Regions from separate parts of the Actinomadura fulvescens genome, predicted to be linked through region 2. Evidence: predicted binding sites of a transcription regulator. Region 2 holds the regulator's gene; the other holds the start of a gene.

Region 1 (11,316 bases), on a different contig from region 2:
GTCGGCCACCAGCAGGGCATCGATCTCGGGCAGTTCACTCAGCGCGGCGGCGTGGCGGGCGCCGATGCGCCCCGCGCCGGCCAGGGCGATTCTCATGAGCCCCCTCCCGGGTGGCGGTTGGGTGGGACCCGAGTGTGATGGAGCGTTCCAGCACCGTCAACGGCCGGCACCCGCACTGACGGCATAAGAAGACGACCGAAACCGGGAGGGCCCGCCGATTGCCGGGCTACCCGACCAAACGCTAGTTTGATCGCATGCGGGTCTTCCTCACCGGCGCGTCGGGCTTCGTCGGGTCCTACACCGTGGCCGCCCTGCTCGCGGCCGGGCACCACCCGCGCGCCCTCGTCCGCGACCCCGGCAAGACCGCCAAGGTCCTCCACGCCATCGGCGTCCCCGCCGAGCACGTCGAGCTCGTGCCGGGCGACATGCTCGACGAGGCCGCCGTCGCCGAGGGCCTCGACGGCTGCGACGCCGCCGTCCACGCCGCCGCCGCGATCGGGGTCACCGGCCGCGAGGCGGACATCGTGGAGGTCAACGTCACCGGCACCCGCAACGTCGTCGGCGGCGCCGTGGCGCGCGGGCTCGGCCCGGTGGTGCACATCTCGACCGTCGCCGTCTTCGTTCCGCCGCCCGGGCCCGTCATCACCACCGACGGGCCGCTCGCCGCGCCCCGTACCGACTACGGCAGGTCCAAGCTGGAGGCCGAACGCTACGTGCGCGCGCTCCAGGACGAGGGCGCGCCCGTCACGATCCTCTACCCCGGCGGTGTCTGCGGTCCGCGCCAGCCGACGCTCGACGCCCTGATGGAGGGGCTCGCGGGTGCCCTCGGCAAGGCCTGGCCGATGCCGCGCGGCGGCGTCTCGATCATCGACGTGCGCGATCTCGCCGAGGCCGTCGCGCGCACGGTGACCGCCGGGCGGGGCGGCGAACGGTGGCTGCTCGGCGGCCACTATCTGACCTGGCCGGAGTGCGCCGACCTCTGCGACGACCTCACCGGGGTGAAGTGCCGCCGCCTCACCGTGCCCGGCTCCGTCATGCTCGGCCTGGGTTCGGCGCTTGACCTGGCAAAGCGCGTCAAGACGTTCGACTATCCGCTGACCCGGGACGCCGCCGAGTTCATGGTCAAGCTCGTGCCGACCGACGACCGGCCCGCGCTCGACGCCCTCGGCCTCACGCTGCGGCCGGCCCGCGACACCGTCGAGGACGGGCTCCGCTGGCTGGCCGCGGCCGGCCACCTCGACGCGCGCAAGGCCGGCCGTCTCGCCCCGGACACCGCCCGCAAGGAGCAGCAGATGCCCACCCTCGTCCAGCGCACGATCGGCCCGATCATGCAGCGGGTCTCCGGCTCCCCCCTGTTCGCCAGGATCGGCCCGAAGATCGTGCCGCCGCTCGACCGTGCCCTGCACAAGGTCAGCGGCGGCCGTTTCCTGCTCGGCCAGGCGCTCGTGCCCAGCCTCGTCCTCACCACCACGGGCGCCGTGAGCGGCAAACCCCGGCAGGCACCGCTCGCCTGCATGCCCGAGCCGGACGGCACCTGGATCGTCGTCGGCTCCAACTTCGGCCGTGAGAAGCACCCGGCCTGGACCGGCAACCTCCTCAGGAACCCCGACGCCGAGGTGAGCTTCCGCGGCCGGACGGTGGCCGTCACCGCCCGCCCGCTCGACGACGCCGAACGCGCCGAAGTGTGGCCGGACCTCCTCAAGGTCTGGCCGGTGTACGACCGTTACGTCGAACGCGTCGATCGTCAGCTGCGAATCTTCCGCCTCACGCCCAAGGCTGACCTCGGTCCCGGCGCCCGTTGAAAACTCTGCAACTCTGAAATCTTCGCCGTTGACGCGGGTGATTCGCCCCGCGAATAGTGATCACGCATGAGACGTCCAAAGATCGCCGCGATCGCCGCGTTCACGGTCGCGGTCGCCGGTCTGGTCACCGCTCCGGCCGCGAACGCCCAGCCCTCCCCGCTCGCCGCCGACGGCAAGGTGACGCTCGTCCGGGTCGAGGTGACGGACGCCGGCCAGGCCGAGCGGCTCGCCGGCACCGACCTCGACATCATGACGATCCGGCCCGGCCGCGCCCAGCTGCTGCTGTACGGGCCGTCGGACGAGCGCCGGCTGCGCACCGCGGGCTTCGTCCCGACGCTCCTGGTCGCCGACGTCGCGGCGGCGAACCGGCGGGCGCGGGCGGCCGAGGACGCCCAGGCCGTACGCGGTGAACGCTCCGGGCTGCCGACCGGGCGCGTCACTTACCGGACGCTGAGCGAGACCAACGACGAGCTCCGGCGCATCGCGGCGCGCTATCCGGACCGGGTGCGGCGCTTCAAGCTCCCCCACAAGTCGCTGCTCGGCACCGACGTCTACGGCCTGGAGATCTCCAACCGGGTGCACGCCTCCGGGCACAAGCCGTCGTTCCTGCTGACCGGGATGCACCACTCGCGCGAGTGGCCGACGGTGGACCTGACGATGGAGTTCGCCTGGGACATGCTGAAGAACGACTACCGGGACCGCCGCGTCACCTCGTTGCTCGACCGGGCGAAGCTCGTCGTCGTGCCGATCGTCAACCCGGACGGGTACGAGATGTCGCGCAGCCTGGTGCAGGAGCAGAAACGTAAGAACTGCCGGGTGGAGGACGGGAAGGTACCGACCCGCGAGCAGTGCGCCGACCCGGCCAACTTCGCCAAGGGCGTGGACCTCAACCGCAACTACGGCGCGTTCTGGGGCGGGCCGGGGGCGGGCTTCTCCACCACGACCAGCAACTACCGGGGCGCCGCCCCGTTCTCCGAGCCGGAGATCCAGAACATGCGGGCGCTGCTGACCTCGCGCCAGATCACCGTCGCGATCAGCAACCACACCCCAGACGCCAGGGTGCTGCGCGCGCCCAGCGCCCCCAACGAGCCCACTCCCGCCGAGGAGGCCGCGTACGACGCGCTCGGCCGGAAGATCGCGGGTCACACCGGCTGGCAGACCGGCCCCTGGCCCGAGGTCTACTACGACGCCTCCGGCACCACCGAGGAGATGGCGTTCTACTCCTCCGGCACGTTCGCGTTCACGTTCGAGAACACGCCGGGCCACGAGGGCGCCTACCTCTTCCACCCGGAGTACAAGTACGTGGTCGACCAGTATCTGGGCACCGGCATCTACAAGGGGTCCAACGTCCGCGAGGCGTTCCTGGCCGCCTTCGAGGGCGCCGCGGACCGGTCCCTGCACTCGGTCATCAGGGGCAAGGCTCCGGCGGGCCGCACGCTCACCATCACCAAGCCCTTCACCCTGGACTCGTCCGCCGTCCGCAATCCCGACGGGACGACCGGCCCGGCGCTGCCGGTGCCGACCACGGTCACCTCGTCGATGTTCCACTTCCCGGGCGGCCGGTTCAGCTGGGACGTCAATCCGTCGCTGCGGCCGAGCCAGTACGAGAGCGTGCTGCTTCCCGAGTCGTGGACGCTGACGTGCTCGGCGTTCGGCAAGGTGCGCAAGACGGTCACCGTGTCCGTCGCACGCGGCCAGACAGCCGAAGCCGACCTCAGAGGCTGCTGACGGGCGCGGTCCGGCCTCCGGGCCGCGGACACGGAGAACGCCTGTGCCGGGCACGAGGGCCCGGCACAGGCGTTCGTGGAACGGTCAGACGCTGACGGGGGCGTCGGTGGTGGCCGGCTCCAGGGCCAGGTCCAGCACCTCACGGACGTCGCTGACGGCGAAGACCGTCATGTTCTCCAGCACCTCCGCGGGCACCTCCTCCAGGTCCGGCTCGTTCCGCTTGGGCACGATCGCGGTCGTGATGCCGAGGCGGCTGGCCGCGAGCAGCTTCTGCTTGAGCCCGCCGATCGGCAGGACCCGCCCGGTCAGCGAGACCTCGCCGGTCATCGCGACGTCCGACCGGACGGGCCGCCCCGACAGGAGCGACGCCAGGGCGGCGGTCATCGTGATGCCCGCGCTCGGCCCGTCCTTCGGGATCGCGCCGGCGGGCACGTGGACGTGCACGCCGCGGTCCTTCAGGTCGCCGACCGGCAGTTCGAGCTCCGCGCCGCGCGAGCGCAGGTAGCTGAGCGCGATCCGGGCCGACTCCTTCATGACGTCGCCGAGCTGCCCGGTGAGCGTCACGCCGGTGTCGCCGGTCTCCTTGTCGGCCAGCGACGCCTCGATGTAGAGCACGTCGCCGCCCGCGCCGGTGACCGCCAGCCCGGTCGCGACGCCCGGCACGCCGGTGCGCCGTTCGGACTTGCTGAGCTCGACCTCCGGCGTGAACCGCGGCCGTCCCAGGTAGTCCTTCAGGTTGTCCGCTCCGATCGTGATCGGCAGCTCGGCCTTCTCCAGCGCCACGTTCGCCGCGACCTTCCGGAGCACCCGGGCGATCGACCGGTCCAGCGACCGGACGCCCGCCTCCCGCGTGTACTCCCCGGCCAGCAGCCGCAGCGCGCCGTCCTCGAACGCGACCTCGGCGGGCTCCAGACCGGCCTTCTCCAGCTGGCGCGGCAGCAGGTGGTCGCGGGCGATCGTGACCTTCTCGTCCTCGGTGTAGCCGTCCAGCTGGACCAGCTCCATGCGGTCGAGCAGCGGCCCGGGGATCGCCTCGATGACGTTCGCCGTCGCCAGGAAGAGCACGTCGCTCAGGTCGAGCTCGACCTCCAGGTAGTGGTCCCGGAACGTGTGGTTCTGCTCGGGGTCCAGGACCTCCAGCAGCGCCGCCGTCGGGTCGCCCCGGTAGTCGGCGCCGACCTTGTCGACCTCGTCCAGGAGCACGACGGGGTTCATCGAGCCCGCCTCGCGGACGGCCCGCACGATCCGGCCCGGCAAGGCGCCCACGTACGTGCGCCGGTGCCCGCGGATCTCCGCCTCGTCCCGCACGCCGCCCAGGGCGACCCGCACGAACTTGCGGCCCATGGCCCGCGCCACCGACTCGCCCAGCGAGGTCTTGCCGACTCCGGGAGGACCGGCCAGCGCCAGCACGGCACCGGACCGGCGCCCGCCGACGACGCCGAGACCGCGGTCAGCGCGCCGCTTGCGCACGGCGAGGTACTCGATGATGCGCTCCTTCACGTCGTCGAGTCCCGCGTGGTCGGCGTCCAGGATCTCCCGCGCGCCCGCGATGTCGTAGGAGTCCTCGGTCCGCTCGTTCCACGGGATGTCGAGGACCGTGTCGAGCCACGTCCGGATCCAGCCGCCCTCGGGCGAGGCGTCCGACGAGCGTTCGAGCTTGTCGACCTCCTTGAGCGCGGCCTCGCGCACCTTCTCGGGAAGGTCGGCGGCCTCGATGCGCGCCCGGTAGTCGTCCTCCTCGTCCGCCGGGTCGCCGTTCAGCTCGGCCAGCTCCTTGCGGACGGCCTCCAGCTGCTGCCGCAGCAGGAACTCGCGCTGGGTCTTCTCCATGCCCTCCTGGACGTCCTTGCGGATGGTCTCCGCCACGTCCAGCTCGGCGAGGTGGTCGCGCGCCCAGCCGATCACCAGGTTGAGCCGCTCCACCACGTCGGGGGTCTCCAGCACCTCGATCTTCTGCTCGATCGAGAGGTACGGCGCGTACCCCGCGTTGTCGGCCAGCACGGAGGCGTCGTCGATCTGCTGCACGACGTCGACGACCTGCCAGGCGCCCCGCTTCTGCAGGATCGCGCTCACCAGGCCCTTGTACTCCTTGGCCAGCTCGTCCGCGCGCCCGCCGGCGGGCAGCACCTCGATCTCGGTGCCCTCGACCCACAACGCGGCGCCCGGCCCGGTGGTCCCGGTGCCGATCTGCACCCGCGACACACCGCGGACCACGGCCCCCGGCTCCCCGCCCGGAAGCCGGCCCTCCTGCTCGATCACGCCCAGCGTTCCCACCGCGGCGTACTGCCCGTTGAGCCGAGGCACCAGCAGCACCCGCGGCTTGACGGCGGACCGGATGCCCGGCCCCTTGGACTGCGCCACGGCGCGCGCCGCCTCGATGGCCGCCCGGACCTCGCCGCTCTCGGAGAGATCAAGGGGAACGACCATGCCCGGCAGAACAACCCCGTCGTCCAGGGGCAGCACCGGCAGCGTCAGGGTCTCGCTCATGCTCAGCTCCAAAGTCTCGTAGGAACCCCACCCGAAGGTTGAGTCATACACACTCAAGAAAACGGAGCACGTTTTTGTTTCCTCAGCAACGTTCGCTCTCAGCGATCACCTTGGCATCTCACCGGTTGACACACCACCACTCTAGGAATCTATAGTACTAGGAACCTAGATATATGGGGGTTCCGTGATCGAGTTCTATCTGGACGAGCGGTCGGGGTTGTCGCCGTACCTGCAGCTGGTGCGGCAGGTACGGCAGGCGCTGCGGCTGGGGCTGGTGCGGGAGGGTGATCAGCTGCCCACGGTGAAGGAGGTCGTGGCGCGGCTGGCGATCAATCCGAACACGGTGCTGAAGGCCTACCGGGAGCTGGAGCACGAGGGGCTGGTGGCGGCGCGGCCGGGGGTGGGCACGTTCGTGACGGCGACGCTGGCCGGCGCGTCGCTGGCGGCGCACGAGCCGTTGCGGCAGGACCTGCGGCGGTGGCTGGCCAAGGCTCGGCTGGCCGGGCTGGACGAGGAGAGCATCGAGGCGTTGTTCATGACGACCTTTCGGTCCGCCGCTCAGCAGGACATAGCGTGACCGCCGTCCTGCGGGCCGAGGGCCTGGGCAAGAAGTACGGGTCCCGCTGGGCGCTCAGTGACTGTGACCTGGACGTTCCCGACGGGCATGTGGCCGGGCTGGTCGGTCCCAACGGCGCGGGCAAGACCACGCTGCTCAATCTGGCCGTCGGGCAGCTGACGCCGACGGCGGGCCACATCCGGGTGCTGGGAGAACGGCCCGGGTCCGGCCCCGCGCAACTGGCCAAGGTCGGTTTCGTCGCCCAGGACACCCCCACGTACCCGGGACTGACCATCGCCGAGCACCTGCGGCTGGGGGCGCGGCTCAACCCCGGGTGGGACGACGCGCTGGCCCGGGACCGCATCGCGCGGCTCGGCCTGGACCCCGGCCGCAAGGCGGGGAGGCTGTCGGGCGGGCAGCGTGCCCAGCTCGCCCTCACCCTGGGCATCGCCAAGCGGCCCCGGCTGCTGGTGCTGGACGAGCCGGTCGCCGCCCTCGACCCGCTCGCGCGGCGCGAGTTCCTGCAAGGGCTGATGGAGGCCGCCGCCGAGCACCAGCTCAGCGTGCTGCTGTCCTCCCACCTGGTGTCGGACCTGGAACGCGTCTGCGACTACCTGGTCGTGCTCGTCGACTCCCGGGTACGGGTCGCGGGCGAGGTCGACCATCTGCTGGCCACCCACCACAGGCTGACGGGGCCGCGGCGCGACCCCGGCCGGCTCCCCTCCGACCAGCACCTGGTGACCGCCAGCCACACCGAACGCCAGAGCACCTTCGTCGTGCGCACCGAGGCGGCGATCCACGACCCCGCGTGGACGGTGACACGGCTCAACCTGGAAGACCTCGTCCTGGCCTACATGGACCAGCGCACCGAGACGCGGCGGCCCACCCTGGAGGTGCAGCGATGATCTGGCTGACCTGGCGGCAGTTCCGCGCCGCGGCCGCGATGACGGCCGCCGCGCTCGCCGCGCTCGCCACCGTACTGGCCCTGACCGGTCCCGGCATGGCCGACGACTACTCCTCCGGCATCGCCACGTGCACCACCCAGGCCAACGGCTGCTCGAACTACCTCCAGTCGTTCTTCCACGACCACCAGGTGCCCTTCCTCGCCGTCACCGCGATCGTGCTCGTCCTGCCCGCCGTCATCGGGCTGTTCTGGGGAGCACCGCTGATCGCCCGGGAACTGGAGGCCGGCACCCACCGGCTGGTGTGGAACCAGAGCATCACGCGCGACCGCTGGCTGGCCGTCAAGCTCCTGCTCGTCGGCCTGGCCTCCATGACCACCGCCGGCCTCGGCACCCTGGCGGTGACCTGGTGGTCGGGTCCCATCGACAAGGCCGCCGCGGCCAACTCCCCCGGCTTCCCGCGGATGGGGCCGCTGCTGTTCGACGCGCGCGGCATCGTTCCCATCGGCTACGCGGCCTTCGCGTTCGCCCTCGGTGTGACCATCGGGATCCTGATCCGCCGCACGCTGCCCGCCATGGCCATCACCCTGACCGTGTTCGCCGCGGTCCAGGTCGCCATGCCGCTGCTGGTCAGACCCCACCTCATTCCCCCGGTCACGGCGACCGTCCAGCTGCCCGAGGCGAAGATCGACATGATCGGCATACAAGACGGCGGGCCCCTTCACCTGAGCCTGGAATCACAGGTGCCCACTGATCTGGGTGCCTGGGTCCTGTCGAGCCGGCTCGTCGACGCCGGGGGAAAGACCGTCGGCGGTGCCATCCCCGTCTCCACCTCGTCGGGGCCCTGCGCACCCTCGCGGGAGCCCCAGAGAAGAGTGGCCGATGCGGGGCAGGGACAGCGGCTGTCGCCGTGCCTCAACGAGCTCAAGCGGCTCGGCTACCGGCATGAGCTCAAGTACCAGCCCGGCAGCCGGTTCTGGGCCTTCCAGTGGTACGAGACCGGCGTCTACGCCGTTCTGTCCCTCGGGCTGGCAGGGCTCTGCTTCTGGCTGGTCCGCAGGCGCCTGTCCTAGGAAGACGGGCCGGGGTGGCACGATGGCGGGGTGTCGGATCATGACAAATCGCACCATGACCTGGCAGGGCGGGTGGCCGAGCAGGGCTCGATCGACGCGCTGCTGGCCGCGGGCCGGACGGGGACCAGCGGGGTGCTGGTGCTGCGCGGCGAGCCCGGCATCGGCAAGACGGCCTTGCTCGGCTACGCCGCGGCCGAGTCCGGGAGCCTGCGGCTCGTCCGCGGCACCGGGATCGAGTACGAGGCGGAGCTGCCGTTCGCGGGCCTGCAGTTGCTGCTGAGGCCCGCACTCGGCCACCTCGCGGAGTTGCCGCCACCGCAGCGCCGCGCGCTGGAGGCGGTGTTCGGGCTGGGCGGGGACGCCGTGCCCGAGCCCATGCTCGTGGGGCTCGCGGTGTTGTCGCTGCTCGCGGAGTACGCCGAGGAGAGCGGCCTGCTGTGCCTGGTGGACGACGCGCACTGGCTCGACGCGGCTTCGCGGGACGCGCTGCTGTTCGCCGCGCGGCGGTTGCAGGCCGAGGGCGTGGTCATGCTCTTCGCCGCGCGGGACGGGGAGGGTTCGTTCTCCGCACCCGGGTTGCCGGAGCTGCGGCTGCCGGGGCTGACTCCAGAAGCGGCGGCGGTCGTGCTCGACAGGCATCAGCTGAGCCCCGCCCTGCGCTACCGCGTGCTCGCCGAGGCGGGCGGTAATCCCCTGGCACTGCGGGAGCTTCCCGTGGCCCTGGCCGAGGAAGGACCCGCCGCGGCGTCGTTCAGCCCGGGAGCTCTTCCGCTGACCGGCCGGCTGCAACTGGCGTTCCACGGGCAGGTCAGCCGGATGCCTGAGGCGACGCAGACTCTTCTTCTGGTCATCGCCGCCGACGAGACCGGCGAGCTCGCCGTCGTCCTGCGGGCCGCCGGGGCACTGGGCGCGGACGTCGCCGACCTGACGCCCGCCGAGACCGCCGCTCTGGTGGTGCGCGGCGCCGACGACACCGGCATCGCCTTCCGGCATCCCCTCATCCGCGCCGCCGTTCACCAGCGGGCGCCCCTGGCGCAGCGCATCGCGGTGCACCGCGCGCTGGCCGCCGCCCTCGACGCTCCCGAACACGCCGACCGCAGGGCCTGGCACCTGGCCGCGGCGGCCACCGGACCCGATGAGGAGGCGGCCGCCGCGCTGGAACGCACCGCCGCGCGAGCCCGGGACCGCGGCGGGCACCAGGCCGCGGCGGCCGCGTACGACCGTTCGGCCCGGCTGTCCGCGATGCCTGGCGCCAGGGTCCGCCGGGAGTCCCTCGCCGCCGAGTCGTCGGTGGAGGCCGGGGACCTGGAACGTGCCAAACAGCTGGCCGACCGCGCCGCCCGGCACCCCGGCGGCGATGCCCTGCACGCCAGGCTGGCCCACGTCCAAGCACTGGCCGCCTTCTGGCAGGGCTCGTATCCGGCGGCGCATCGGCTGCTGCTCGACGGCGCCGGACTCAGCCGCGGACCCGACCCGGGCCAGGCCGCCGCGATGCTGGTCCAGGCGATCCACACCGGCTGGTACCTCGGTGAGCGGCACCTCGACGGGGTCGTGGGCCGGCTGGAGTCGCTGCCCTTGCCGGAATCGGATCCCATGGCCCCGGCGGTCGACTTTCTGGTGCGGCACCTCGGCCCCGGCGATGGCGGCCGTCCTCCTGAGTTGTCCGCGGCTCTGGACGCGGTACGGGAACGGGGGCGGGCACCCGACCAGACGTTGATGGTGCTGTGCGGGACCGCGCTCGCGCACGGCCAGGACGCCGATGCCTACGAGCTGGCCCGCGCGCTCGCGGACGAGCACCGCGGCCGGGGCGGGGCGGGACGGCTGCCGACGGTGCTGTTCTTCGTCGTCGAGGGAGAGGTCTTCACCGGCCGCCACCGGGACGCTCTCACGACGGCGACCGAGGCGCTGGGACTGGCCCGCGACACCGGCCAGCGGCAGTGGATCGGCCAGTTCGGCAGCGTGCTGGCGTACCTGCGTGCCGCCGAGGGTGACGAGAGCGCATGCCGGCGGCACGCGGAGGACGGGTTCGCCGGAGCGACCGCCGGAGCGATCGCTCCCGGCGCGCCGTGGGCGCACTGGTCGCTCGGCCTCCTCGAACTCGGTCTCGGCCGGGCAGAGGCGGCGCTCGCCCACTTCGACCGGCTGGCGCGCGAGCCGATGCGTCATCACATCTGTGCCACCCGGTCCACGCCCGACCTCGTGGAGGCGGCGATCCGGGTCGGCTCCCGCGAACGCGCCGACGAGCCGTTCGCGCGCTTCGAGCGGTGGGCGGAACGGGCGCGGCGGCCGTGGGCGGACGCGCTCGTCCTGCGGTGCCGGGCCCTGCTCAGCGGCGACGAGCGGGCGGACGGACTGTACGCCGAGGCGCTGAAGCTGCACGACCCCGGTGGCCGCCCCCTGGAGTACGCCAGGACGGCGCTGCTCTACGGCGAATGGCTGCGGCGGGCCCGGCGCAAGGCCGAGGCGCGCGTCCACCTGAACGAGGCGCTGGAGGTCTTCGAGCGGCTCGGCATGCGGCCGTGGGCCGAACGGGCGCGCGGCGAGCTCACCGCGACCGGCGCGGCGGACGTGGCACCGGCGAACGGGACACAGGGCGTCGGTGCCGCGCTCACCCCGCAGGAGTTGCAGATCGCACGGCTCGCGGCCCGGGGCCTGTCCAACCGGGACATCGCCGCGCAGCTCTTCCTCAGCCATCGGACGGTGGGCTACCACCTGTACAAGGCCTATCCGAAGCTCGGGATCGCCTCCCGGGGCGACCTCAAAGATCT
Region 2 (11,316 bases):
CGCGACGGCCCCGATGCTGGACAGGCGCTGGTCCTCCCGTGCGCCGAGCGCCCGCACCCCCGGGGCGCCGGCCACGATCAGCGGCAGTTCCCTGGTGCGCGCGTCGTCGTACCCCTGCCGGATCAGGGTCGTCACGTCGAACAGCGCCGGGTCGAGGACCCGTCCCACCTGCGACGCCACGTCCGCCGGCGTCACGATGACCCGCCCGTCCGGACGGAACGACTGGTGGAACAGCCTGTTGGCCCGTCCCTTGCCCGGCTGGACGGACACCAGTGGCGGGCGCCCCTTGACCGTCCGTACCTTCACCACGTCACCCGTGAGCAGGGTGACCGTCCATGATCTCCCCGCCGGTAGTGCCCCGGCCGGTAGTGGCCTCGGCTCCGCCTGCGCGGCGCCGGCCGGTAGCACGGCCATGCCGCCGCCCACCAGCATCGCGCAGACCGCGACTCGCCCTGTTCGTCTCACCCAGACCTCCTTGTGATCGTCCGCCCTTGATCACCCGAAGCGCCGTCGCGCTTTCCCGGCGATCAAGGTCGATCAGAAAGGAGTCCCGGGACGGAGGGCCTTCTTACAGGCGCGGTGGCGGCTCCTGCCTGAGGGGGAGACGCCGGGGCGGGAGGTCGTCCTGGATGAGGAAAACGACCCCGGGATGGCGCCCGGCGGGAACGGGAATACCCGGCTCACTCGTCCTGTTGACGAGGGCAGCAGCAAAGTTGAGTCTGGTCGACTCAAGTCATTTGACAACGTGATCCGTACCAGGCAACCTTGCGAAACAGAGACTCAGTCGGCCGCCCTCCGGGGGCGACGGCGGCCGGGTCGCACAGCGAACACAGAGCAACCAGACACCGACGAAGCAGCATCACGACGGAGGACGAGAGACATGGCACGTGCGGTCGGCATCGACCTCGGGACGACCAACTCGGTCGTCGCGATCCTTGAGGGTGGCGAGCCCACCGTCATCGCCAACGCGGAGGGGTCGCGGACCACGCCGTCCGTCGTCGCCTTCGCCAAGAACGGTGAGGTCCTGGTAGGCGAGGTGGCCAAGCGCCAGGCCGTGACCAACGTTGACCGCACCATCCGGTCGGTCAAGCGCGAGATGGGCACGGACTGGAAGACCACCATCGACGGGAAGGACTTCACGCCGCAGCAGATCAGCGCGTTCGTGCTGCAGAAGCTGAAGAGGGACGCCGAGTCCTACCTCGGTGAGACCGTCACCGACGCGGTCATCACCGTCCCGGCGTACTTCTCCGACCACCAGCGCCAGGCCACCAAGGAGGCCGGCCAGATCGCGGGCCTCAACGTCCTGCGCATCATCAACGAGCCGACGTCCGCGGCGCTGGCCTACCACCTGGAGAAGGAGAACGAGGCCACGATCCTCGTCTTCGACCTCGGTGGCGGCACCTTCGACGTCTCCCTCCTGGAGGTGGGCGACGGCGTGGTCGAGGTCAAGGCCACCAGCGGTGACAACCACCTCGGCGGCGACGACTGGGACCAGAAGGTCGTCGACTGGCTGGTCGAGAAGTTCAAGAACGCCAACGGCGTGGACCTCGGCAAGGACAAGATGGCGCTCCAGCGGCTGCGCGAGGCCGCGGAGAAGGCCAAGATCGAGCTGTCCAGCTCGACCGAGACGCAGATCAACCTGCCCTACATCACGGCGTCGTCCGAGGGTCCGCTGCACCTGGACGAGAAGCTCTCCCGCGCCGAGTTCCAGCGGCTGACCGCCGACCTGCTCGAGCGCACCAAGGCGCCGTTCCACAACGTGCTCAAGGACGCCGGCATCACGGTCGACGGCATCCACCAGGTCGTCCTGGTCGGCGGCTCGACCCGCATGCCCGCCGTCTCCGAGCTCGTCAAGGAGCTGACCGGCGGCAAGGAGCCCAACAAGGGCGTCAACCCCGACGAGGTCGTCGCCATCGGCGCCAGCCTCCAGGCGGGCGTGCTCAAGGGCGAGGTCAAGGACGTCCTCCTGCTGGACGTGACCCCGCTGTCGCTGGGCATCGAGACCAAGGGCGGCATCTTCACCAAGATCATCGAGCGGAACACCACGATCCCGACCAAGCGCTCGGAGACGTTCACCACCGCCGACGACAACCAGCCGTCCGTGGAGATCCAGGTCTTCCAGGGCGAGCGCGAGATCGCCGCGTACAACAAGAAGCTCGGCACCTTCCAGCTGACCGGCCTGCCGCCGGCGCCGCGCGGCGTGCCGCAGATCGAGGTCACCTTCGACATCGACGCCAACGGCATCGTCAACGTCAGCGCGAAGGACCAGGGCACCGGCCGCGAGCAGTCGATGGTCATCACGGGCGGCTCCGCGCTGCCCAAGGACGACATCGAGAAGATGATGCGCGAGGCCGAGGAGTACGCCGAGGAGGACCGCAAGCGCAAGGAGGAGGCCGAGGTCCGCAACCAGGCCGACACCCTCGCCTACTCGACCGAGAAGTTCCTGCGCGAGAACGACGAGAAGGTCCCGGGCGACCTCAAGAAGGAGGTCGGGGACGCGGTCGCCGAGGTCAAGAAGAACCTTGAGGGCACCGACGTCGACGCGATCCGCACCAGCGCCGAGAAGCTGGCCCAGGTGAGCCAGAAGATGGGCGCCGCGATGTACGCGCAGAACCCCGAGGGCGCCGCGGCCGCCGGTGACGACGCCGGTCCGACCGCCGACGCCCAGGGCGGTGAGCAGGCGCAGGACGACGAGGTCGTCGACGCCGAGATCGTGGACGACGACAAGCCGAAGGGCGGTGCCGCGTGACGAACCCTCCCGTCGAGGGCGAGGAGCGCGAGGGCCCGGTGATCCGCGACAAGCGGCGCATCGACCCCGAGACCGGCAAGGTCCGGGAGCCGGCGGAGCAGCCGGCCCCCGGAGCGCCGGGGGCCGGGGGCGCCGCGGCGTCGGGGAGCACCGCGGCCGGCGAGGAGACCGAAGCCCTCAAGACGCAGCTCGACGAGCGCACCGCCGACCTCAAGCGGCTCAAGGCGGAATACGACAACTACCGCAAGCGGGTCGAGCGTGACCGGGTGGCCGTGCGCGAGCAGGCCCTCGCCAACGTGCTGAACGAGTTCCTCCCGGTGCTCGACGACATCGGCCGGGCACGTGACCACGACGAGCTCACCGGCGGCTTCAAGTCGGTGGGCGAGGCGCTGGAGGCCGTGACCGGCAAGCTCGGACTGGAACGTTTCGGTGAGAAGGGCGAGCCCTTCGACCCGATGGTGCACGAGGCGCTCATGCACGCGTACTCGTCCGACGTGACCGAGACGAGCGTGGCGGACGTGCTCCAGCCCGGTTACCGCATCGGCGAGCGGGTCCTGCGGCCCGCCCGTGTCGCGGTGGCCGAGCCCGAGCCGGACGCCGGCGACGCCGAGAGCGGCGGCGAAGGCGAGTGACCCACCGGTCCGGGTGGTCCCGCTATGGAACCACCCGGGCCGGGAACGACCCAGAAGCAGTGAATGACGAAGACGCCGCGGGCGAAGACGCAGTAGACGAAGACGCAGTGGCACTAGCAGAAAGCGGGGCGCCGTGAGCACCAAGGACTACCTGGAGAAGGACTACTACAAGGTCCTCGGTGTCTCGAAGTCCGCCTCGCAGGACGAGATCAAGAAGTCCTATCGCAAGCTGGCGCGCAAGTACCACCCGGACGCCAACAAGGGCGACGTCGACTCCGAGGAGAGGTTCAAGGAGGTCTCCGAGGCCTACGACGTCCTCTCCGACGAGAAGCGCCGCAAGGAGTACGACGCCATGCGGGCCATGCCCGGCGGCTTCCGCGGCCAGCAGGGCGGCGGGTTCGGCTTCGACCTGGGCGACCTGTTCGGCCAGACCGGGACCTCCGGCGCGGGTGGTGCCGGCGAGCGCATAGGCGACATCTTCGGCGGCCTGTTCAACCGCGGCGGCGCGACCGGCGGCCGGACGACCGGAGCACGGCGCGCCCGGCGCGGCGCGGACGTCGAGACCGAGGTGACGCTGTCGTTCGGCCGTTCGATGAACGGCGTCACCGTACCCATCAAGCTGACCAGCGAGGCCGCGTGCCCGACCTGCCGCGGCACCGGAGCCAAGGCCGGGACCGTGCCCCGGGTGTGCCCCAACTGTGAGGGCACCGGGCACGAGACGCGCAATCTGGGCAGCTTCGGCTTCCAGGAGCCGTGCCGCGAGTGCCGGGGCCGCGGGCTCGTCGTCGACGACCCGTGCACCACGTGCCACGGCAGCGGCCGCGCGACCGGTACCCGGACGATCCAGGCCCGCATCCCGGCGGGCGTCGCCGACGGGCAGAAGATCCGCCTGAAGGGCAAGGGCGCGCCCGGCGAGAACGGCGGCCCGGCCGGCGACCTCTACGTGAACATCAAGGTGCTGCCGCACCGGGCGTTCGGCCGCAGCGGCGACAACCTGACCCTGACGGTCCCGGTGACCTTCCCCGAGGCCGCGCTGGGCGCCGAGATCAAGGTCCCCACGTTCCAGGGCCAGCCGGTGACGCTGCGCCTGCCGGAGGGCACGCCCAACGGCCGCACGCTCCGCGTGAAGGGCCGCGGCGCCCCGCGCCGCGACGGCACCAAGGGCGACCTGCTCGTCACGATCGACGTGCAGGTGCCGCAGAAGCTCGACGACACGACCCGCGAGGCGCTGGAGCGGATGCGCGCCGCCGGTGACGGCGACGACCTGCGCGGCGAGCTGCTCCAGCAGGCCCGAGAGGAGTGATCATGGACCCGTTCGGCGACGACACCCCGGTCTATGTGATCTCGGTGGCGGCGCAACTGTCCGGCCTCCATCCGCAGACGCTGCGGACCTACGACCGGCTCGGCCTGGTCTGCCCCGGCCGCACCGCGGGCCGCGGCCGCCGCTACTCCATGCGCGACATCGTGCAGTTGCGGGAGATCCAGCGGCTCTCCCAGGAGGAGGGCATCAATCTCTCCGGCATCAAGCACATCCTCGAACTGCAGCGCGACAACATCCATCTCCGCGAGGAGCTGGCCAAGGCGCACGCGGCACTCGAAGAGCTCGCCAACGAGCTCGAATCGACCCGGGCCGTGGCGGCGCGGCTGGCGCAGCAGCGCCGGCGCGGCGACGTCACCGAGTCACCGGGCACCGACCTCGTGCCGATCCGCCACACGGGCGTCGTGATCTGGCACGAACGCCACTCTGACTGACCACACGGGGCGAACGATGGAAAACAGGCTGACACTCAAGAGCCGCGAGGCGCTGACCGTGGCGCTCCGCCAGGCCGCGGGCGAGGGCAATCCGCAGGTCGAGCCCCTGCACCTGCTCGCGGCGCTGCTGACGGTTCCGGAGGGCACGACGGTGCCCCTGCTGAAGACGGTCGGCGCCGACCCGCAGGCGGTGCGCCGCCGGGTGGACGAGCAGCTGGAGCAGCTGCCCAAGGCCTCGGGCTCCACCGTTCCCGAGCCGCGGCTGTCGGGCCAGCTGCAGCGCGTCATCAACACCGCGCAGCACCGCGCCGAAGAGCTTGAGGACGAGTACGTCTCGACCGAGCACCTGCTGGTCGGCCTGGCCACCGACGGCGGGCCGACGGCCGAGCTGCTCAAGGAGTTCGGCGCGACCCCGCAGGCGCTGCTCGACGCGTTCAAGGACGTGCGCGGCAGCGCCAAGGTGACGAGCGAGAGCCCGGAAGACACCTACAAGGCGCTGGAGAAGTACGGCGTCGACCTGACCTCGGCGGCCCGTGAGGGCAAGCTCGACCCGGTCATCGGCCGCGACACCGAGATCCGCCGCGTCGTGCAGGTGCTCTCGCGCCGCACGAAGAACAACCCGGTCCTCATCGGCGAGCCCGGCGTCGGCAAGACCGCCGTCGTGGAGGGCCTCGCCCAGCGCATCGTCGCGGGTGACGTGCCCGAGTCGCTGCGCAACAAGCGGCTGATCTCACTCGACCTGGGCTCGATGGTCGCGGGCGCCAAGTACCGCGGCGAGTTCGAGGAACGCCTCAAGGCCGTGCTCACCGAGATCAAGGAGAGCGAGGGCCAGGTCGTCACGTTCATCGACGAGCTGCACACGGTCGTCGGCGCGGGCGCGGCCGAGGGCGCGATGGACGCCGGCAACATGCTCAAGCCGATGCTGGCGCGCGGCGAGCTGCGCATGATCGGCGCGACCACGCTCGACGAGTACCGCGAGCGGATCGAGAAGGACCCGGCGCTGGAGCGCCGCTTCCAGCAGGTCTTCGTCGGCGAGCCGTCGGTCGAGGACACGATCGCGATCCTGCGCGGGCTCAAGGGCCGGTACGAGGCGCACCACAAGGTACAGATCTCCGACGCCGCGCTCGTCGCCGCCGCGACCCTGTCCGACCGCTACATCACCGCGCGGTTCCTGCCCGACAAGGCGATCGACCTCGTGGACGAGTCGGCGTCCCGGCTCCGCATGGAGATCGACTCGCGGCCGGTGGAGATCGACGAGCTGCAGCGCGCGGTGGACCGGCTCACGATGGAGGAGCTGACGCTCGCCAAGGAGACCGACGAGGCGTCCAAGCAGCGCCTGGAGCGGCTCCGCAAGGACCTCGCCGACCGGCAGGAGCAGCTCAACGCGCTCAACGCCCGGTGGGAGCACGAGAAGGCCGGGCTCAACCGGGTCGGTGAGATCAAGGAGCGCATCGACCAGCTGCGCGGCGAGGCCGAGCGCGCCCAGCGCGACGGCGACCTGGAGACCTCCGCGCGCCTGACGTACGGGGAGATCCCGGCCCTGGAGAAGCAGCTCGCCGAGGCCTCCGAGCAGGCCGAGAGCGACACCACCGACGCGATGGTCAAGGAGGAGGTCGGCCCCGACGACATCGCCGACGTGGTCGCCTCCTGGACCGGCATCCCGGCCGGGCGCCTGCTGGAGGGCGAGACCGCCAAGCTGCTCCGCATGGAGGACGAGCTCGGCAGGCGCCTCATCGGGCAGCGCGCCGCCGTGAAGGCCGTCTCGGACGCGGTGCGCCGCGCCCGCGCGGGCATCTCCGACCCGGACCGGCCCACCGGCTCGTTCCTGTTCCTCGGCCCGACCGGCGTCGGCAAGACCGAGCTGGCCAAGGCCCTGGCGGAGTTCCTCTTCGACGACGAACGGGCCATCACGCGCATCGACATGAGCGAGTACTCCGAGAAGCACTCGGTGGCCCGTCTGGTCGGCGCGCCTCCCGGCTACGTCGGCTACGAGGAGGGCGGCCAGCTCACCGAGGCCGTCCGGCGCCGTCCTTACTCGGCGGTCCTGCTGGACGAGGTGGAGAAGGCCCATCCCGAGGTCTTCGACATCCTGCTCCAGGTGCTGGACGACGGGCGGCTCACCGACGGGCAGGGCCGCACGGTCGACTTCCGCAACACGATCCTGATCCTGACGTCCAACATCGGCTCCCAGTTCCTGGTCGATCCGACCTTGCAGAACGGGGCCAAGCGCGACGCCGTGATGAACGCGGTGCGGAGCTCGTTCAAGCCGGAGTTCCTCAACCGGCTCGACGACGTGATCCTGTTCGACGCGCTGACCACCGACGATCTGACCCGGATCGTCGACCTGCAGGTCGACCGCCTGGCCGCGCGCCTGGCCGACCGGCAGCTCGGACTGGAGGTCACCGACGCGGCCCGCGAGTGGCTGGCGCTGACCGGCTACGACCCGCTGTACGGGGCGCGCCCGCTGCGCCGGCTCGTGCAGACCGCGATCGGCGACGAGCTCGCCCGGGAGCTGCTGGCGGGCGAGGTCCGCGACGGCGACCGGGTGGTCGTGGATCTCGACGAGGCCGCCGACGCCCTTACCGTCACCCCGGCCAAGGGCCTGTCGCTGGCCAAGTGAATACGCCGAAAGGCCGCCGCCCGGGGCTGCGGGCGGCGGCCTTTCGCATGGGCACGAAATCTGGCGAAGAAAGGGGTTGACGGGCCGGGGACTCGTTTATAAAGTCTCCCGCATGGAGTCCTGATCCTCACGGTTGAGCACAGTCGCCGCCTCGCGCGGCCCGCTCCCAACGCATCGCTCCCGGCCCGTCAGCCCGTGATCTTCGCCGTTCCTCGTTGGTGCCCCATCGTGCCCGCATGGGACGCGACCTCGCGCTGAACGCCCGGCGAGCACACCCCGTCCATTCACCGGTTCGCCATGACCCTTTTTCGGCGACCATTCACAAGCGTGCTCGGAGGTTTGTCTTATGCGTGCCCAAAATCAGGACCTCGCCACTATTCTCGCCGCCAAGAACCTGAGCGAGAACGGCAAGAAGGACAAAAACAAGAAGAAGCCGCAGCGCAACTTCGATCCCAGGTCGGCCGCGGCCTTCACCCGAGGCGCGACGGCGCGCCGCAACGCCCGGCAGATGCCCACGCGGCAGCTCAACCGAGGCCGCTGAGACGACGAGCGGGCCGGCCCTGGTTCACCGGAACCAGGACCGGCCCGCTCATGCCTCATGCCTCACGCCTCCCGCGTCACCGCCGCGCCGGGTCTGCGCAGCGCATCATGCTCCTCTGATGGGGAGTGATCATGTAGGGCGGTCCACATTGTTCACCTCCGCCCGCTTCGCGGGGGTGTATCTGGCTACACCCTGGATTCGGGAGCCTGCTCGCTCGTTGTGGCGGCCCGCGTTCAGCAGAGTGGAGCACGTTCGACAGATCACCCGCACCCTCGGAGGACAACCGTGAAAGCCCTGCTCTGGCTCGTGCTCGCCGCCGGCATCGCCGTCAACGCCTTCGTCAGCCTCACTGGAGGAGGCGCCGTCGAGACCACGGTGAACGTGGCGACCGGCGTGGTCGTGATCGCCGCCATCGCGGGCCTGGTGATGGTCCGCGGCCGGAGCCGCTCCTGACGGCCCGGCCCCGTCCGTTCACGGTCCCCCCGCATGTTTCCGCCCGACAGGGCATGTAACGTACGACGTACATTTGTCCATGGCGCGAAGTACCAACGGTGGGGAATCGATGGACCTGACCGGCGCTGTCTGGCGCAAGAGCAGCCGCAGCGGCCCCAACGGCGGTAACTGCGTGGAGGTCGCGGGGCTTGCCGGTCTGGTGGCGCTCCGGGATTCGAAGAACGGCGCGGACGGGCCCGCGCTGATCCTCACCGGCGACCAGTGGCGCGCACTGCTCGGGGCCCTTCGCGCTCCGGAGACTTCTGGTTGAAACTGCAACCACTGTAGGTCCGCCGGGGTTCCCCCTCATGAGAGCTCACGCGAGAGCTCTTTCCCGTCCACCGGGACGGGACCGTACCTCGTGAGGTAGGAACAGATGGACCTGCAGCTTTCCGGCCGCGTCGCCGTCGTCACCGGAGCGTCGAAGGGGATGGGCCTCGCCATCACCCGCACCCTGCTGGAGGAAGGCGCCCGCGTGGTGGCGGCCTCCCGCAAGACCAGTCCCGAGTTGGACGCGCTCGCCGGCCCGCACCTGGTGCACGTCGCGGTGGACCTCATGGACCCGGAGGCACCGGGGCTGCTGGTGGAGCGGGCGGTCGCTGAGTTCGGCGGGCTCGACATCCTGGTCAACAACGCGGGCGGCCCGCCGCCTGGAGTGTCCCTGCCGCGTTTCGGTTTCCTGACGCCGGACGACGACGACTGGCGGCAGATGTTCGAGTTCAACCTCTTCTCCGTCGTGCGCGCCGTCCGGGCCGCCATTCCGGCGATGCTGGAGCGGGGCGGGGGCTCGATCGTGAACATCTCCTCGGGCGTCGCGCGGCGTCCCGGCCCGATGAACTACGACTACAGCGCCGCCAAGGCGGGTCTGAACAACCTGACCAAGGGGCTGTCGGAGGAGTTCGGCCCGCAGGGCATCCGCGTCAACACGGTGTCTCCCGGCCCGGTGCGCACGGCGTGGTGGACCGAGGAGGGCGGCGCGGCCGACATCCTGGCGGGTGCGACCGGCGCCGACCGCGACGCCGTGCTCACCAAGGTCGCGCCCGAGATGATGAACCTCACCACGGGCCGGCTGGTCGAGCCGCAGGAGGTCGCCGACGTGGTCGCGCTGCTCGCCTCGCCGCGTTCGGCCAGCACGACCGGCGCGGAACTCGCCGTGGACGGCGGATTCCTCAAGGAGCTGTGACGACCTCTTTGCCCTGCTGAACGATTCGCCTTGGCGTGCGGACGGGCACAATCACGCCCGTGACTCCCGCACACGAAGGGAGTCGGAGGAGCCTGTCACTGGCCCGGAGGGCCGGCGCCCCGCCTCTGCGGCCGGGCGCACGCCCCCGGGCCGGGGCAGGCCAGAGACGCCGACCTACTCAGGGAAGCCGTGGAACGGTTCGGCCCCGGCAAGCTCCTCGTCCTGTAGCTCCGGCCCTGCGCGGAGACCCTCTTCGAAGGCGGCGGTGTAGGCGTCGTCTCCCAGGGCGTCGCGTACGGCGGTGGAGATGCGGTCCACGTCTCCGCGTTCCGCCTTGGGCAGGGGAGCGCCGACCGACTCGCGGAGCGCGGTCGCCGCACCCAGCAGCCGTGCGGCCCGTTCCGGCTTTCCGGCGAGCGAGCGGACACCGGCGAGACCTTCGAAGGCGAGGGCGACCGCACGGGGATCGCCGATCTTGCGGGCGGAGGCGAGGCCGTCCAGGTGGTACGCGAGAGCGGCCGAGGCGTCACCACGTTGCTCGGCCGCGAAGCCCAGCTCCGCCAGAACGAGCGCCAGGCCCGGTTCGCCCTTCACACCGCGTATCCAGCCGAGCCACTTGCCCAGGTGCGCCTCGGCCAGGTCGAACCTGCCCTGCCGCCGGGCGCTGAGCGCGAGACCGACCTCGGCGAAGTGTTCGGCCACCTTGTTCGACTGCCCGGACGCCAGTCGCATCGCCCGTTCGTGGAACTCGTCGGCCGCCGCGAAGTCGCCGGTGAGCAGCGCGATCCGCCCCAGCCCCGAGAGCCGGAACGAGGCGTCGGTCCAGAGTCCGAGCTCCTCGGCCATGCGCAGGCCCTCCCGGTGCAGCCGGGCCGCGCGGTCGTAGTCGCCCGCGATCTCGGCCAGCTCGCCGAGGGTGTTGGTCGCCTTCAACCGGCCCCAGCGGTCACCCAGCTCACGGAACCCAGCCTCGCTCTCGGCGGCGTCCAGCCGTGCGCGTCCGAGGTCCCCGCGTGCCCGGCCGACCGTGGCGCGCACGCTCAGCGCCGCCGCGACACCCCAGCGGTCGTCCAGCGCGCGGAACTCGCCGAGCGCCGCCTCGACCAGCTCCACGGTGCGGGCGAGATCGCCGAAACCGCGCCGGGCGAACGCCAGGAACCAGCGGGCCCGCGCACGCGCCTGCGGATCGTCGATCCGCTCGCATGCCCTGGCGGCCGCCTCGTCCCGTTCGGCGCCGTCACTCCCCAGCAGCGCGAGACCCGCCTGCCAGGCCAGCGCCTGTGCCCGCGCCGAGGCCTGCCCGCCGTCGAGCCCGATGGCCCACTCCAGGGACCGCTGCGCCTCGGT

Evidence for each region. Region 2 encodes HspR, which represses chaperone genes until heat shock. Its sites were predicted from a motif close to ANTTGAGTCNNNNNGACTCAANT; they were not measured.
Region 1: lon (endopeptidase La) is a predicted target of HspR. The motif match lies at 6,054-6,076, and genes of this name have one in related genera.

Annotation. Positions count from the first base shown of each region.
Region 1 covers NZ_BAAATD010000002.1:828,027-839,342, reverse strand. Annotated here, with positions in the region: gene ABD333_RS10690 (Gfo/Idh/MocA family protein) at 1-96, opposite strand, end outside; gene ABD333_RS10685 (nitroreductase family deazaflavin-dependent oxidoreductase) at 255-1,802, shown strand; gene ABD333_RS10680 (M14 family zinc carboxypeptidase) at 1,869-3,530, shown strand; gene lon (endopeptidase La) at 3,615-6,017, opposite strand; gene ABD333_RS10670 (GntR family transcriptional regulator) at 6,202-6,594, shown strand; gene ABD333_RS10665 (ABC transporter ATP-binding protein) at 6,591-7,478, shown strand; gene ABD333_RS10660 (ABC-2 transporter permease) at 7,475-8,548, shown strand; gene ABD333_RS10655 (helix-turn-helix transcriptional regulator) at 8,579-11,316, shown strand, end outside.
Region 2 covers NZ_BAAATD010000010.1:173,967-185,282, reverse strand. Annotated here, with positions in the region: gene ABD333_RS32710 (S8 family peptidase) at 1-465, opposite strand, end outside; gene dnaK (molecular chaperone DnaK) at 881-2,749, shown strand; gene grpE (nucleotide exchange factor GrpE) at 2,746-3,381, shown strand; gene dnaJ (molecular chaperone DnaJ) at 3,515-4,684, shown strand; gene ABD333_RS32690 (heat shock protein transcriptional repressor HspR) at 4,687-5,133, shown strand; gene clpB (ATP-dependent chaperone ClpB) at 5,150-7,753, shown strand; gene ABD333_RS32680 (hypothetical protein) at 8,100-8,294, shown strand; gene ABD333_RS32675 (hypothetical protein) at 8,580-8,747, shown strand; gene ABD333_RS32670 (DUF397 domain-containing protein) at 8,857-9,057, shown strand; gene ABD333_RS32665 (SDR family NAD(P)-dependent oxidoreductase) at 9,163-9,969, shown strand; gene ABD333_RS32660 (AfsR/SARP family transcriptional regulator) at 10,144-11,316, opposite strand, start outside.